2 regions of the Shewanella denitrificans OS217 genome follow, and region 2 is predicted to be linked to the other one. Evidence: predicted binding sites of a transcription regulator. Region 2 holds the regulator's gene; the other holds the start of a gene.
The links. Region 2 encodes sigma-54, which starts transcription at its own class of promoters, with help from an activator protein. Its sites were predicted from a motif close to GTTGGCACGNNNNTNGNNT; they were not measured.
Positions count from the first base shown of each region.

Region 1: SDEN_RS06750 (flagellar assembly protein FlgT) is a predicted target of sigma-54. The motif match lies at 1,029-1,047, and genes of this name have one in related genera.

Region 1 is NC_007954.1:1,511,650-1,519,086, reverse strand. It holds gene SDEN_RS06755 (FlgO family outer membrane protein) at 1-650, opposite strand, end outside; gene SDEN_RS06750 (flagellar assembly protein FlgT) at 1,227-2,441, shown strand; tRNA gene SDEN_RS06745 (tRNA-Arg) at 2,685-2,761, shown strand; gene SDEN_RS06740 (putative sugar O-methyltransferase) at 3,179-4,243, opposite strand; gene SDEN_RS06735 (WbqC family protein) at 4,326-5,066, opposite strand; gene SDEN_RS06730 (class I SAM-dependent methyltransferase) at 5,063-5,692, opposite strand; gene SDEN_RS06725 (spore coat polysaccharide biosynthesis protein) at 5,743-6,726, opposite strand; gene SDEN_RS06720 (NAD(P)-binding protein) at 6,735-7,437, opposite strand, start outside.
Region 2 is NC_007954.1:555,253-562,689, forward strand. It holds gene SDEN_RS02540 (RluA family pseudouridine synthase) at 1-344, shown strand, start outside; gene ubiA (4-hydroxybenzoate octaprenyltransferase) at 350-1,204, opposite strand; gene uvrD (DNA helicase II) at 1,301-3,469, opposite strand; gene SDEN_RS02555 (HPr family phosphocarrier protein) at 3,527-3,802, opposite strand; gene rapZ (RNase adapter RapZ) at 3,824-4,678, opposite strand; gene ptsN (PTS IIA-like nitrogen regulatory protein PtsN) at 4,675-5,118, opposite strand; gene hpf (ribosome hibernation promoting factor) at 5,121-5,408, opposite strand; gene SDEN_RS02575 (RNA polymerase factor sigma-54) at 5,435-6,916, opposite strand; gene lptB (LPS export ABC transporter ATP-binding protein) at 7,003-7,437, opposite strand, start outside.

The DNA of each region.
Region 1 (7,437 bases), 960 kb from region 2:
TCTGTTTCATGACGATAGAGCACGCCATCGCGGGAGATAATTTTATTCGATGGCACCAAATACCCAGACAGTGTCACATTCGACGCAAAAGATTGCGCCGCTGAAACGACGCGATTATTACTCACATCCACAACTCTGGCATTCACCACTAATCCTTCTGGCGTAAAACTCATGCTCGATACCACCACATGTGACACTGGTAAGTCTGAAGGTAGGTGTTGCCAGTCCCGGCTCAATATAAATTCTCCTTGCTGAGTGGATCTTAGTGATTCAGCCACATTCATATCCACCAGGTTAAATTCATGGGCATGAAATGCTGCAATCATGCCTTGCTGTAATTGCAATCCAAGATCATTAGTATTATCGAAACTATTAAGCATCACAGGTGTAGTCACAAGTAGGGGCTGATCCGCTCTGAGCGCATCATTATGTACCACAAGCTCATTCACTAACTTCTCAGCAAGCACATTGACTTGCCCCTTAGGTGACAACCCAGCTTCATTGATGTCATAGGAAAGCTTCAATTTGGCAACCGGCTCTGTATTGTTTGGATTCACAACATGGCCCTGATTGTTAAATGAGAGATCTGCCGGTTGGCGCGCGCAGGCTCCTAAAAACAAGATGATGGTTACCACGGTAAATTTTTGCATTAGCAAATTCCTTTGGATGACACGAGTATTCATTGCCCTGCCCTTTATCTCAGTGACATTGAGTCAAACGGCAAAATTTAGACATATGCCTAAAAACTAATTTTAACAAGCAATTTTCAAGCCAAAATAACTTGTTGGCTAGAAAAAACAATCTAACTCAACCCAGTAACAGAACCTAATACTTAGGGTCATTGAATATGAACTCTAATCTAGCTTACATCTGGATTAAGCTATCTGATATCGGCTCTTGCTATAGTTAGCCTAGAATGTGAGTGTTAACTTCTATGATATTGACTCTTTATCGGCTCAAGTAGGCCGATCTTTATGGATAAGATGAGTGAAGCCGTTAGCCTCTAACGTGAACAGGGAAAATATTTTTTTGGCGTAAAAATTGCTTGTAAGATACTTAAGCTGCATTAAGAGTCACTATTTCGTCATAATGCTTAGCGCTAAAACTGAACGGCTAGTCTGCTATTCATTTTACATTTAAGTGCCTAAAGTATTCATGATGCAATATTTATGCAGCAAGCATACACAGCAGCAATACACATTAATGGTCATGCACGAGGCTTCAACATGAAAGCACAGGAATTCAACTTTTCTCAACGCAAACTTAAGCCACTTAAGCGTCATATTACTCTTGCCTTAGTCAGCCTTTGTAGTTTGATATTTATCACTCAAGCTTATAGCGAGCAAATTGAGGTCACTGGCAAAGCCCGTATTGTAAATGATGATTTTGACAAGGCTCGGGAAGATGCCATAAGTCAGGCCTTAAATTACGCTAGCTTAAAAGCAGGGGTTAATTTCAACAGCGAGCAAAAAATAGAACAAGGCAGATTGACTCAGGATTCTTTCTCTATGCAAAGAATGGGCGTAGCCGATAACATCGTCTTGGTCAGTGAGTCAGTCAGAAATAATATTCTTACTGTAGTGCTAGCCCTTGAGCTTTCAGATCAAGAAACCAATGCCCAGTGTCAAAAGCAAACCTTAAAAGCCGCCATCATCTTGCCACAGGCATTAATCGCCGACAGATCTCAACTTAGGTATGGTCAGCTCGCGAAATTTGAGCAAGCTGTATCTCAAAAATTAGGCAATGTTATCAATGCTCAATCAAATTATAGCTTTATGCGAATTCACGCCAATGAGAAACTCGACCAAGCTAATACTTTATCGAATTTTAAAGGCTACCGGATCCCGACATGGTTGGGTGAAATCACCGACAGTCAGTACTTACTCCAACCTGAGATTTTAGATATTTCATTGCAAGAAGGCCGTAGTTCCTATTTAGGCTTTGTGTCTGAACCCGCCATTAGGCAATTCAGCTTTAAACTTACCTTGTACCATGGGATCAGTGGCGAAATCGTCTGGAGTAAATCCTTTTCAGACACTGCTCCGTGGGAATTTGAGCTTCAGGAAACGGTTTCCCCTAGTAGTCAGCATTTCTGGGATTCCGCTTATGGACAAAGCATGATCCAACTTTTTCAAGAAAGTAGCCTGTCACTGGATGAGGAGCTAAGTTGCCGCCCGCTACTGGGGCAGATCATCGCTCGCCAAGGAGAAAGGATTATTATTAACCTTGGCCGCAAAAATGGTGTGCAAACCGGTGATAAATTTCAAATTATCCTGCAGCAGAACATCCCTGACAGGCTCAACAACATGAGAACCATAGCAACCCAGAGCCAAACCAGTATCACTATTGATCAAGTGTCGGAAGACACAGCCACTGCGGCCATAGTTGGCATGGGCGCTGCTGATAATATTCAGCTACAAGATATTGCCCTTAAACTATAGCCTTACGCTGGCCATAATCTAAGGCGCTAATCATTAGCCCTGAGCAAATGCGCCTTCACAATAGCCATGTTCACAGTAATGTGTATGCATGGCTAGTTTGATAACTATTAAACAACAAAAATCTCAGATAAGCTGTCAATCGAGATATCAAAACCACATTGAGCTTAAGTTTTAATCAGTTATCACTTTTTTTGCTTAAAGCTCGTATCTTTTTGCTGATATTTTTATATAATGGCCTCCAAAGTCCCAGTGGCACAGCTGGATAGCGCAATCCCCTCCTAAGGGATAGGTCGCAGGTTCGAATCCTGCCTGGGACACCATTCTTACTAAATTAAAATACCCTAAGCTATTATCGAATATAAAACGGGACATTACATTCGATAATAAGCACTGCCGCAGCACTTGAATTTAAATCAGAAATATTCAGTTCATGTAGATTTTTCAAGCAAATGTAAACATCTTACTTCTCTTTGTGAAATCAAACCAATCATCTATATTATTCTATAATCATTATCTAACATCTTAGCTGAACAAGTATTGAATTGGAAAAACCTAGAGTGTGCGATGTTAAGCAATTAAGATGGCTAATTGTTACTTAACTTCTCCTCTGGATAATAAATACATATCAAATAGTTCTTTGCACCGCTAACTGAGTTATTCTTGTTGTCAGCGCAAAGTTTAAGTTTGAATGTAAATATTTGGATTTTTTACTATTTTAATGATATTTATTCATATTTTCATCCGAGTTTAGGTTGTTTACGCCGATAAAGGCGTAGCTCTGAGTGAAATCCATCTATGGTTTGATAGCCAAAAGGCAGCACATTGGTTGCCAGCAACTCATAATCAGGTAAGAACTTATCATAGTCATCTGATTTTATTGCTTTTTTAACACCGACCTGTGAATCATCGTGCGCAAGCTGCTTTCCTTCCCTCAAGTTTCTTAAGAGTATGTAAGTACTTTGTAACCTGTCTATTTCGCTCAAATAATTCTCAACTATATCAGGCTCCATTTCTTGAAAAGAGATAAAATTAACGAATAAATCGATCTTTCCTTCCAAGCTAGGCAATTGCCATGGACACATAATGGCGGCTTTATGCTTGCTTCTAAGGTCATCAATAACCAAAGCTTGTTTTGATAGCACACTATAGTCCGCAACATGACTCTGGCCAAAAACGGACTGAAGATAAAAAGTTGAAAATATGCATGTAGGAGGAATATCTACATTAATATAAAAAGTGTCATTACGCTCATCACTTAATAAAATTTCACCTAATGAACCAAAACCACCACCAATTTCAACCACTGTTTTTACCGATAAATCAGAGATGTGCTGTTTTAAAAAATTTATCCCTAACAAATAATTTAAACTTGATCGGCTGTAGTTGCGCCCTTCGAATTCAAAATGCTCTACCGGTTCACCCACTTTAGATTCCGAAAAGTGTTCAGTGTAAGGTGCACGATTTGATTGACTCGCAAGATAGACCCTAAAGTCTGCCCTGGCTTGACTTTCACCAGAAAGAAAATCTGTCATAAAGAGTTTAGCTTTAGGCGTAACAACAATATCTTGGCAGCGGCTAGCAAGCTCAGCATACTTTTTCGGCTCTGTGATCATGCCATTGAATAAATATGTCGGTACAAAATAACCTAATGTACTAGGTAATGATCTGAACTTGGTGATGCCATAAGTATCCAAATCTTGTTGTAAATACTCTGCCCCCATTCGCCAAAAGTGCGTAGGACGGAAACACTCATCAACATTATCCATATCATTAGAAATAGACTCGACTAACTCTTTCCACATAATTAGGTTTCCTTAAATATTATCACTATTCTCAACGCCCTAAACAACACCGATAAGCCCTCACACGACAAGATAAGTGACTTCATCTTGGAAGGCTTGTGTAATTAATTGGTGCTTGTCGAAATTGGCGAATTAATGTCACCGTGTTTTGGGGCCCTAAATTAAATAAGGCGTCTATGATGCTAAGGTGCGAGATGAAACCATCATATACCTGTGTATATTGTGGATGTACAAACTGATGATAAAAAACATCGATGCCATTTTCCCCCAAATCCCCACCTGAAGACTCTTGTTCTATGTAGGCCATGGCCCCCAAGGGAGATAAATATTGATCTGCATCTAAGTGTTTGCATATAGAGGTCAGCCGCGCATCTTTAATACCTTCTATATCGACTAATTCAGACGCTAGCATTCTAGGCGTGTTTATACCCATAAAAGTGCACAGCGCGTTAATGACACTAATATTAAATTGACTGAGAGAGGTTTCATCTTTTTGATAAAGGCTCTCTAACAAGGGGTAAACCTGGGCAAAATAAGGTGCCTTTTGGTAGTTCATTTGAATACTTTTTAAATGCTTTTTACGCCAAGGATGACCAGTAACGAATTGGGTCTGATGTATTAATGTCTCATCGAATCTTTTAGGGGTCGCAATAGCGACCCTGAGCATAAGTTCCCCCTGCGATGAACGTATGCGGTTTCTCACTTGCCATCCACTGCGCTCTAACTGCACATTATCCAAAAATACAAATTTGTCCGCAATGTCAATGAGGTCAAAATACCCCATCCAAGGCAAATACGTGGGTTGCATAATGCTCAAGATCACGACGCTTCCTTATGCCTTAACGACATAGTAAATTCATAGGGAAAACCGCCTGGCTTAGTCAAATAATCGTGTTTAAGGGTCACGTATGGCGTGATGTTGCGTTTGCAATAATCAAACAATGATAAAGGGCTGATGTAAAAGAGTGTTTCATCCTGATATTGAACATAGTCAGATAGGGCATTAAACACCACACCGATATTAACTTTAGCCATGGACTCTTTGAGCGCAAGTTCAATAAACTCTTGATTATTTTTTATCTTATTATTGAATATTCCACTTATGAGCACATAGTCATATCCAGTGGGTATCTCATCTTGTAAGATATTGAATTCCATGAATTTCGCGTTGAGATCTTCGCCATACTTTCCTTTAGCAAGTTCAATAAACTCAGGGACAAAATCACAGCCTAAATACTTACCAGTGAATCCATTTTGTCTTAAGTAAGGCAGCATGTCAGCCAAACCGCATCCTAAATCAATGATATTGCAGGTCTTATCTATGCCGTGACTTAATATTGAAAACCTGACGACTTGTGAGTCATGGGTTGGATATTGCACGGCAGCCGGAGAATCACCCGACTGAGCATAAAGTAATTGATAGTGCGCCTTTAGATCCTTAATCATCATTTAATCTCTTAACTTGTCTAATGAGTTTTCAACACTGGATTTCAACTGGTTTACTTTGTTCTTTCATCTATCAAGGCCAGTACCCTTGAAGCGACAGATTGAAGTGACTGGCTATCGTAATGGGTCTTCAGAGCATTACGTTGCGCATTTAACACTTTTGGCGACAAAAAATACGAAATGTTTTCTTGTAAGGTATCTTGATCCATATGCTCAGTAATGCCCAAATCAAAACATAAGTTATGCTGAGCTAAAATGTCAGTATCTTGCTGCTGCATTGCTGTCTGAGAAATAACTGCATTTGGGATAATGCAAAAACCCGCTTCATATTTAGATAATCCCCCGCCAGAAAACACCACATCGACATCTTTATACAGCTCATACATATCATTAACATAGTCTATTTTTTTCAATGTATTGTGCTTCAACTCAACATCATGGTTTATCGTTGTAAGCCAGTATATGTTGCTATTACTAACGATTTTATCCAGGGCCAATACAATATTTTTACCACTATCTCCACTCTCTGTTCCACTGATAAAGACCAATATATTACAAAGATTTTTATCATGACATTGCTGTTCGAGACGTGATTGCCTAAGTGTTATTAACGATGATTTAACGGGAAAATACTTTAAACCTAGAAGATGTTTACCATTGCTGCGATATAATTTTTCGGCTAAAAATCGAAAGTTAATGATTAAATCGATACTAGGCCAACAAAAAATATCAAAGTCATCGATTATAGCAATGGCACATCCCGCTTGTTTAAAGCTATTGAGTCTTGTCTCAGTAATATGATAATCATCAACAAACACTAACGAAACGCCCTCTAGCTGTTGCAGTGGTTCATGATTACCATGAACAAAACCGGCTGAGCTAATGGCCTTACTTGCGAAATCACCGTAACTTCCTTGAAATTGGATAGATAAATTTGCCTTTAGTCTAAGCAGTTCACTAGCGATGTTTAGGCAACGGGACACATGCCCAAAACCTGTTTGTTGATCGCCATTGCAAATAAAAAGCACATTTATCATTGGTATTTTTACTCAATTATGAGCGCATTAATATCATGATATGCTTTTCTCAACACATCACCCTGCAACCAACACTGACCACTGAATCGGCCTGAAATAACAATATTATCTAATGTGTTATTTAACGCATCATAATTATTTTGTGTTGCTTGTGCGAACTCAAATGTCGGCAGTGGAAAGGTGTTATCGATCTTTTGCTCTAGGCTTGAGACTAACTTTGTTTCAGGAGAAATCAAGCCCATTTTGAGCAGATCTTTCATACCCTCTTCTAAACCATATTTATGGTGATCTTGAGCTCCTGATAAATATTCGAGTGTTACTTGAAATAATGGATCGGCTGATAGATTTTGATAAAGTGTTGCTCTAAAAAAGGGAATAGCCGGATCCCAGTTCCAAATATAGTGAGACTGAGTATTTAATAACTGTGTATCGAAGGTATAGTGAAGTAAATGGGCAGTTCTGAAGCTAACATTCGCCTTTTTTATCTCAAGTTCAGCCGCCTTTAAAGCAAAGACAGGAGGTACACTCCAAAATAGAAAACCACAATCAATCACCCTGTCGTTGCTGAGCTTAAGTCCGTGTATCTTCCCATTAGCATGGTCTATTTTAGTGACTGATGTTGATGTGAGCACTTCAACCCCTAACTCTTTTGCTTTTTGCAATAAGCTATCAGTCCAAAACTGCACTCTTTGGCCAGTAGTTGGATAATAA
Region 2 (7,437 bases):
CTTGGACGGTTAAAAATCGTCTCGGCCCTGCCACACCGAGCTTTTTAATGCAGCTGGTGGAGGGGGAGGCTAACAGTCACTCAGAAATTCAATTGATTGCCATAAAAGAGGATATGGGCTTATTCGCCTTAAGCCCCATTACCGGTAAGACCCATCAGCTGAGGGTACATATGCAAAGCTTAGGGGTGCCGATCCTCAATGATAGGTTTTACCCACAACTGCAACCTAAAGGCGTGGATAACTTTGATAAGCCGCTGAAATTGTTGGCACAAAGGCTTAAATTTGTTGACCCTATATCAGGCATAGAAAGAGACATTCAATGCCAAGGGTTTAGTTTGGATTAATAGGGCTAATAAAGCAGGTAATCTGCGGCTAACGTCAGAAACAGCAACATGCCGACCCAGTTGTTATTAAGGAAGGCCTTGAAGCAGGCGGGGCGTTCTCGGCTGAAAATTAGCCGCTGTTGATAGACGCTAAAGGCGATAAACCCCAATAAACCTAAGGCATAAATAAACTCACGTTCGGCGCTAAGCCCTGCCATCAAAAAGCAGCCAAAGGCCATGAGTTGAAACACAGCTATCCATTGCCTATCAAATCTACCAAACAAAATAGCGCTAGATTTAATCCCGACCTTAAGGTCGTCATCCCTATCGATCATGGCGTACATGGTGTCGTAAGCCACAGTCCAGCACCAGTTGGCGGCAAATAACCACCAAGCTTCAACAGGGACTTCACCTAGCTGTGCGGCGTAGGCCATGGGAATTGACCAGCTCCAGACTATGCCAAGAAACATCTGTGGCATATTGGTGACCCGTTTCATGAAGGGGTACATTATGGTCAGTACTATCCCAACCACAGAGAGTTTTACCACCAAGGGGTTGAGCAGTAACACTAGGGCGAAAGCGAGCAGACCTAACAGCGCAAACAAGCTTAACGCCTCTTTGCTGCTGATGGCGCCTGAGGCTAACGGTCTTTGTTTGGTCCGCTCGACATGGGCATCGAGGTTGCGGTCGGCATAATCATTAATGATACAGCCACAAGCGCGCATGATGACCACACCCAAGATGAAAATGAGCAAGACCTTGATGTCGGGCATACCCTTGGCAGCAAAGAGCAGCGCCATCAGACAAGGCCACAACAGCAGTAATGTGCCTATGGGCCTATCGATGCGAGACAACTGGGCATAGAGGGCTAATTTAGCCATTATGCTTTGCTGAGTCTGTGCTGTCATATTTCTTCCAAAGGTCATGCCCGTCATTTCCAATGTTAACTTTGTCGGTTATAAATTAAATGTTGCCGTTTAACAGGCCTCAAGCTTGGCAAGTGTGACCAGCAGCCATTTACTGCCTACATCGGTGAAGTTTACTTGAACCCTAGCTTTATCCCCCATGCCTTCAAAGCTGGTGATATCGCCTTGGCCGAATTTAAAGTGCTTAACCGTTTGACCTATTTTAAAGCCTGTGTCTTGGGCTATGGTGGCTCTTGGTTTGCTAATTTTAGAACTCATGGTTGGGGTTGTTACCTTTGCCCGAAGGCGAATTTCTTCAACATATTTAGCGGGAATTTCGCCAATGAAGCGTGATGGACTTGCGTAATCTTCACGACCATAAATGCGTCGTGATTCGGCGTAACTAATGGTCAATTTTTCCATGGCGCGGGTCATGCCCACATAACAAAGGCGACGTTCTTCGTCGAGTCTATCGCCTTCATCCAACGCCATTTTACTGGGGAATATTCCCTCTTCGACGCCAGCCATAAACACCATGGGAAACTCGAGTCCCTTGGCAGAATGCAGTGTCATCAACTGTACCGCATCAGTGAAAGCATCGGCTTGACCTTCACCCGCTTCTAACGCGGCGTGGGACAAGAAGGCATTGAGCTCGCCCATGTCTTCAAGTTCTTCTGGCATTTCAAAGCTGCGGGCCGCCGTCACGAGTTCGTTTAAGTTCTCGATCCTAGATTGGGCTTTCTCGCCTTTTTCGGCTTGATACATGCTTCTAAGGCCAGAAGTATTCACTACAGTATCGACCATAGTGAACAGCTGCATTGCTTCTGTGTCGACTTTAAGGTCAACGATTAAGTCCATAAAGCCGCGCACCGCATTGGCCGCACGACCCGCTAAGACTTTCTCTTCCAACAAACGTAAACTCGCTTGCCATAGGGTGAGCTGGTGTTGTCTGGCGGTGGTGCGCATAATATCTAAGGTGCGATCACCAATCCCGCGAGTGGGGGTGTTAACGATACGCTCAAAGGCTGCATCATCATTATGATTATTGATAAGACGCATGTAACCCATGGCGTCTTTGATTTCTTGGCGTTCGAAGAAGCGCAGACCACCATAAATACGGTAAGCCATGCCCTTGTGTAAGAAAGCTTCTTCCAATACCCGAGATTGGGCATTTGAACGGTAGAGAATAGCACAATCAGTTAAGGCGCCGCCTTTTTCTTGCCAGTCTTGGATACGGCTAACGATATAACGGGCCTCGTCCATTTCATTAAAGGCACAATAAATGGAAATGGGTTCGCCGTCTTTATCTTCGGTCCACAACTTTTTGCCTAACCTGTCTGGGTTATTGGCAATTAATTCGTTGGATGCATTCAGAATATTGGCGCTAGAACGGTAATTTTGTTCCAAGCGTATGGTGCTAGAACCTGGAAAGTCTTGTAGGAACTTGTGTAGATTTTCAACCTGAGCGCCACGCCAGCCGTAGATGGACTGATCGTCATCACCCACTATCATCACATTAGCACTGTTACCTGCCAATACACGGATCCACGCATACTGAATGGCGTTAGTGTCTTGGAACTCGTCCACTAAGATGTGTTTGAAGCGTTCTTGGTAGTGCGCCAGTAAATGGGGTTTATTGAGCCACAGCTCGTGGGCACGCAAGAGGATTTCAGCAAAGTCTACTAAGCCCGCGCGATCGCAAGACTCTTGGTAAACTTTATAGATATTTAGCAGGTTTTGTTCAATGGGGAAACCGCCAGCATCGATATGCTTAGGGCGCAGTCCTTGGTCTTTCTTGCCATTGATATAGCCTTGGGCTTGACGGGGTGGATATTGTTTTTCGTCGAGGTTTAGGCTTTTTAAAATGCGCTTAAGTAAGCGAAGCTGATCGTCAGAGTCGATTATTTGAAAGCTTTGGGGCAGGTTAGCATCTTGGAAATGGGTCCGCAGTAGACGATGGGCTAGGCCATGGAAGGTACCTATCCACATGCGGCCCATGTTAGAGCCTGCCACTTTTTCAACGCGCTCGCGCATTTCTGCAGCGGCTTTATTGGTGAAGGTCACGGCTAAGATGGAGTAGGGGCTTTGCTGTTCAACCTGCATTAACCAAGCAATTCTATGGGTTAATACACGGGTTTTACCACTGCCTGCGCCAGCGAGCACTAACATGTTCGATAGTGGTGCGCCTACGGCTTCACGCTGTTCATCATTTAAGCCGTCTAGTAATCTTGATACGTCCATTAACCCTCCCAAAAATCAAGGAAGTATTATAGCAAGAGCTAGGGGAAAAAGAGAGGTTTAGCTGGCTTCATCAAATTTTGAATTGATAAGACTGCAGATGGCATCGAGTGCAGCTTGTGCATCTTTGCCTTGGGCGACGATAGTGATTTCCTTACCCATGGCGCTTTCTAGCATTAATAGCCCAAGCACACTGGCGGCGCTGGCTTGTTTATCACCCTGAAACAAACTGATTTCTGCCTCAAATTCAGATGCTAAAACAGCAAGCTTAGTGGCCGCTCTGGCATGAAGACCTAGCTTGTTGACTATGGTTATCTTGCGTTCGAGTCTAGGCATAGCGCAATTTCCCTGCTGGCATTAGGCTTTGACGTCACCTAATTCACGATGACGCGCGTTGACCACATGTTTGCCATTGGCAAAGCGTTTGGCGAGCTGATCGGCAATGTAGACAGATCTGTGCTGGCCACCCGTACAGCCTATGGCTATGGTTAAATAGCTGCGGTTATTACGCTCAAGGTGTGGCATCCAGGTTTCGAATAAGTTTTCAATCTGCCAAATTAATTTATGCACTAGGGGCTGGCGCGCTAAGAACTCTTGCACAGGGACATCGAGCCCTGTGAGTGGTCTCAGCTCGGTTTCCCAATGAGGATTTGGCAAGAAACGCACATCGAACATGAAATCGGCTTCGGTGGGCATGCCATGTTTAAAACCGAAGGATTCTATGTTGATCACCAGTTCCTTATCGACGCTGCCCAGTAAAATTTGCCTGACTTGATCGCTTAATTCATACACATTGAGTAAAGAGGTGTCTATGTGGTGATCGACCATCTTGGCGATAGGCTCAAGTAGGCGGCCCTCGAGTTTAATCGCCTCTTGCAGCGACATCTGGCTTCTCGATAGTGGGTGCAGTCTGCGGGTTTCGCTGAAGCGTTTAAGTAATACTTTGTCACTTGAATTTAAGAAGAAACTGCTGATTTCTGTTTCAGGAGGCAGTAGGGCCAGTTGCTGCTCGAGTACTTTGCCCTGCTCGGCAATATTACGCACATCGACACTGATGGCCACTAAGTCATTACTGCTCTTGAGTTGTGCCAGCAGGCTACCAATTAAAGGCAGTGGTAGGTTATCGACGCAGTAATAACCTAGGTCTTCCAATACCCTAAGGGCGACGGATTTTCCTGAGCCAGAACGCCCCGATACGATCACAAGTTTCATTGAGTTATTACCTGGTAAAGTTCGGCTGCATCTTGGGTTTTACGCAGCTGTTTTAAAATGTGTTTGTCCGATAGTTTTTCAGCCATGGCCGCTAAGGTGCTTAAATGCTGCTTACATTGATCCTCGGGTACCAATAAGGCAAATAGTAGATCAACAGGTTGCTTATCGATAGCATCGAATGCTATGGCTTCATCGCATTTGATAAATACGCCTATTGGTTGAGTGATATTGTCTAAACGGCCATGTGGTATCGCAATGCCATTCCCAATTCCTGTGCTGCCCATTTTTTCTCTGGCCACTAGGCTTTCGAAAACTGCTTGCGCAGAGAGGGGTGGGTACTGGGCAGCGACAAGTTCGCTGATGAGTTCCAGTACCTTTTTCTTACTGCCCGGTGTGGCACAGGTGGTGCATTCCGGCTGCAGTATGCTACAAAGTTCCATTGTTAGTGTTTTGTTAACTTCTCTTTGTGTTTAATGACCTGGCGATCGAGTTTATCGATCAGGATGTCTATGGCAGCGTACATGTCGGCATGCTCTGATGTTGCGAACACTTCTGTACCACTTAAGCTAATTCTTGCTTCAGCAATTTGCTGTAATTTCTCAACATTTAGCACCACATGGACATTATTGATCTGATCGTAGTGGCGTTCAAGTTTAGAAAATTTGCCGCTAATGTATTCGCGCAGTGATTCGGTTATCTCTATATGGTGCCCAGTTACATTGATCTGCATTACACATCCTCCAATAGCCTAGTAGGTTATAAACTCTTACGTTGGTTTGAGGGGGGGATGAGCATTGCTTCACGATATTTTGCTATCGTACGACGGGCAACATTAATCCCCTGTTCCGCCAGAAGTTGAGCCATTTTGCTATCGCTTAATGGCTTTTTCTGGTTTTCTGCGGCAACCAGCTTTTTAATGAAAGCGCGGATTGCGGTAGATGAGCATTCACCCCCATCATCGGTACTCACATGGCTTGAAAAGAAGTACTTGAGTTCAAACAAGCCTTTGGGGGTGTGCATGTATTTTTGGGTGGTAACACGAGAAATGGTCGACTCATGCATCTCAACGGCTTCTGCTATGTCATTGAGAACCATAGGTTTCATTGCTTCTTCACCAAACTCGAAGAACCCTTGTTGATATTGAACTATGCAATTAGCCACTTTGAGCAAGGTATCGTTACGGCTCTCTAAGCTTTTAATAAACCATTTGGCCTCTTGCAAATTACCACGAATAAATTGGCTATCGACTTGGCTCTTGCTGCTGCGAGCCATAGCGGCATACTGCTGATTCACGCTGATTTTTGGCATACAATCGGGATTGAGCTCAACCATCCAGCGGCCATTCTTCTTGAGTACAGTCACATCAGGGATCACGTATTCATCTTCATTATGGGCCACAATAAGCCCAGGCCTTGGATTTAAGGATTGGATTAAGGCGATGGCGTCCCTGAGTTCGTCTTCTTTAAGGCGAGTTTTACGCATTAACAATCTAAAATCGCGGCCTGCGATCAAGTCTAAATACTCATCGATGAGCATACGTGCATTGTTTAAATGAGGCACGTCGGCGGCATATTGGGCCAACTGGATCAACAAACACTCCCGCAGGTCTCTCGCGGCTATGCCCACAGGGTCGAAATGCTGTACTCGTTTTAATACGGCTTCGACTTCATCCAGTTCAACATCGCTGTTGCCCATGGCTTCGAGAATATCTTGGGTGGACTGAGTGAGATAACCGCGCTCATCGATGGCATCTATGATGGCGGTGGCGATGGCCCGATCGGTTTCAGAGAAGGGGGTGAGATTTTTTTGCCACTCTAGATGCTCGTATAAGCCTTCGGTGGTTTCCCCTTGAAAGGGCATATCATCGAAACTGCCACCACTGGCTGAACCTGAATTGGGCGCTGCGGTGAAGACTTCATCCCAGGTGGTATCCATGGGTAACTCATCGGGCATGGATTCCTTGGTTAAGGATTCTGCTGTGTCCACAGAGGAGGTGTCTTTCTCGACGCTGACTTGGCTATTGTCGCTGAAATCGGTATCACCTTGGATGTCATCTTTTTTAGGGGGTTTTTCTTGTGAGAACTCGTCTTCTAGTTCCAATAAGGGATTGGACTCAAGGGCTTGTTGAATTTCTTGCTGTAGCTCCAATGAAGAAAGTTGCAGCAGGCGAATCGCCTGTTGCAGCTGAGGGGTCATAGTCAGATGTTGACCCATTTTAAGTTGGAGTGACGCTTTCATTTACCGCATATCCCTAGTGTCTATTCCATGAGTGCGACAGATCTTGGTGGAGCATTATCTGTGCCCCTGAACGTCATTTTAATTAACTATAGCTTGAATTGTTCGCCTAAGTACACTGCCCGAACCTGCTGATTATCTAAGATTTCAGCAGGTGTGCCTTCGGCAATCAAATTGCCGTGGCTGACGATATAAGCGCGTTCGCAAACATCCAAGGTTTCCCTGACATTATGATCGGTAATCAATACGCCAAGGCCGCGACTCTTGAGCTGTTGGATTATTTTTTTTATATCTATAACTGAGATAGGGTCAACACCAGCGAAAGGCTCATCCAGAAGAATAAACTGGGGATCGGCGGCTAGTGCGCGGGCTATCTCAACCCGGCGACGTTCACCACCAGATAATGACATGCCTTGGCTGTCACGAATATGGGTAATGTGAAATTCTTCTAACAAATGCTCGAGTTGCTCCTCACGCTCGTCGTTTGATAACGACTTACGGGTCTGCAATACGGCCATGATGTT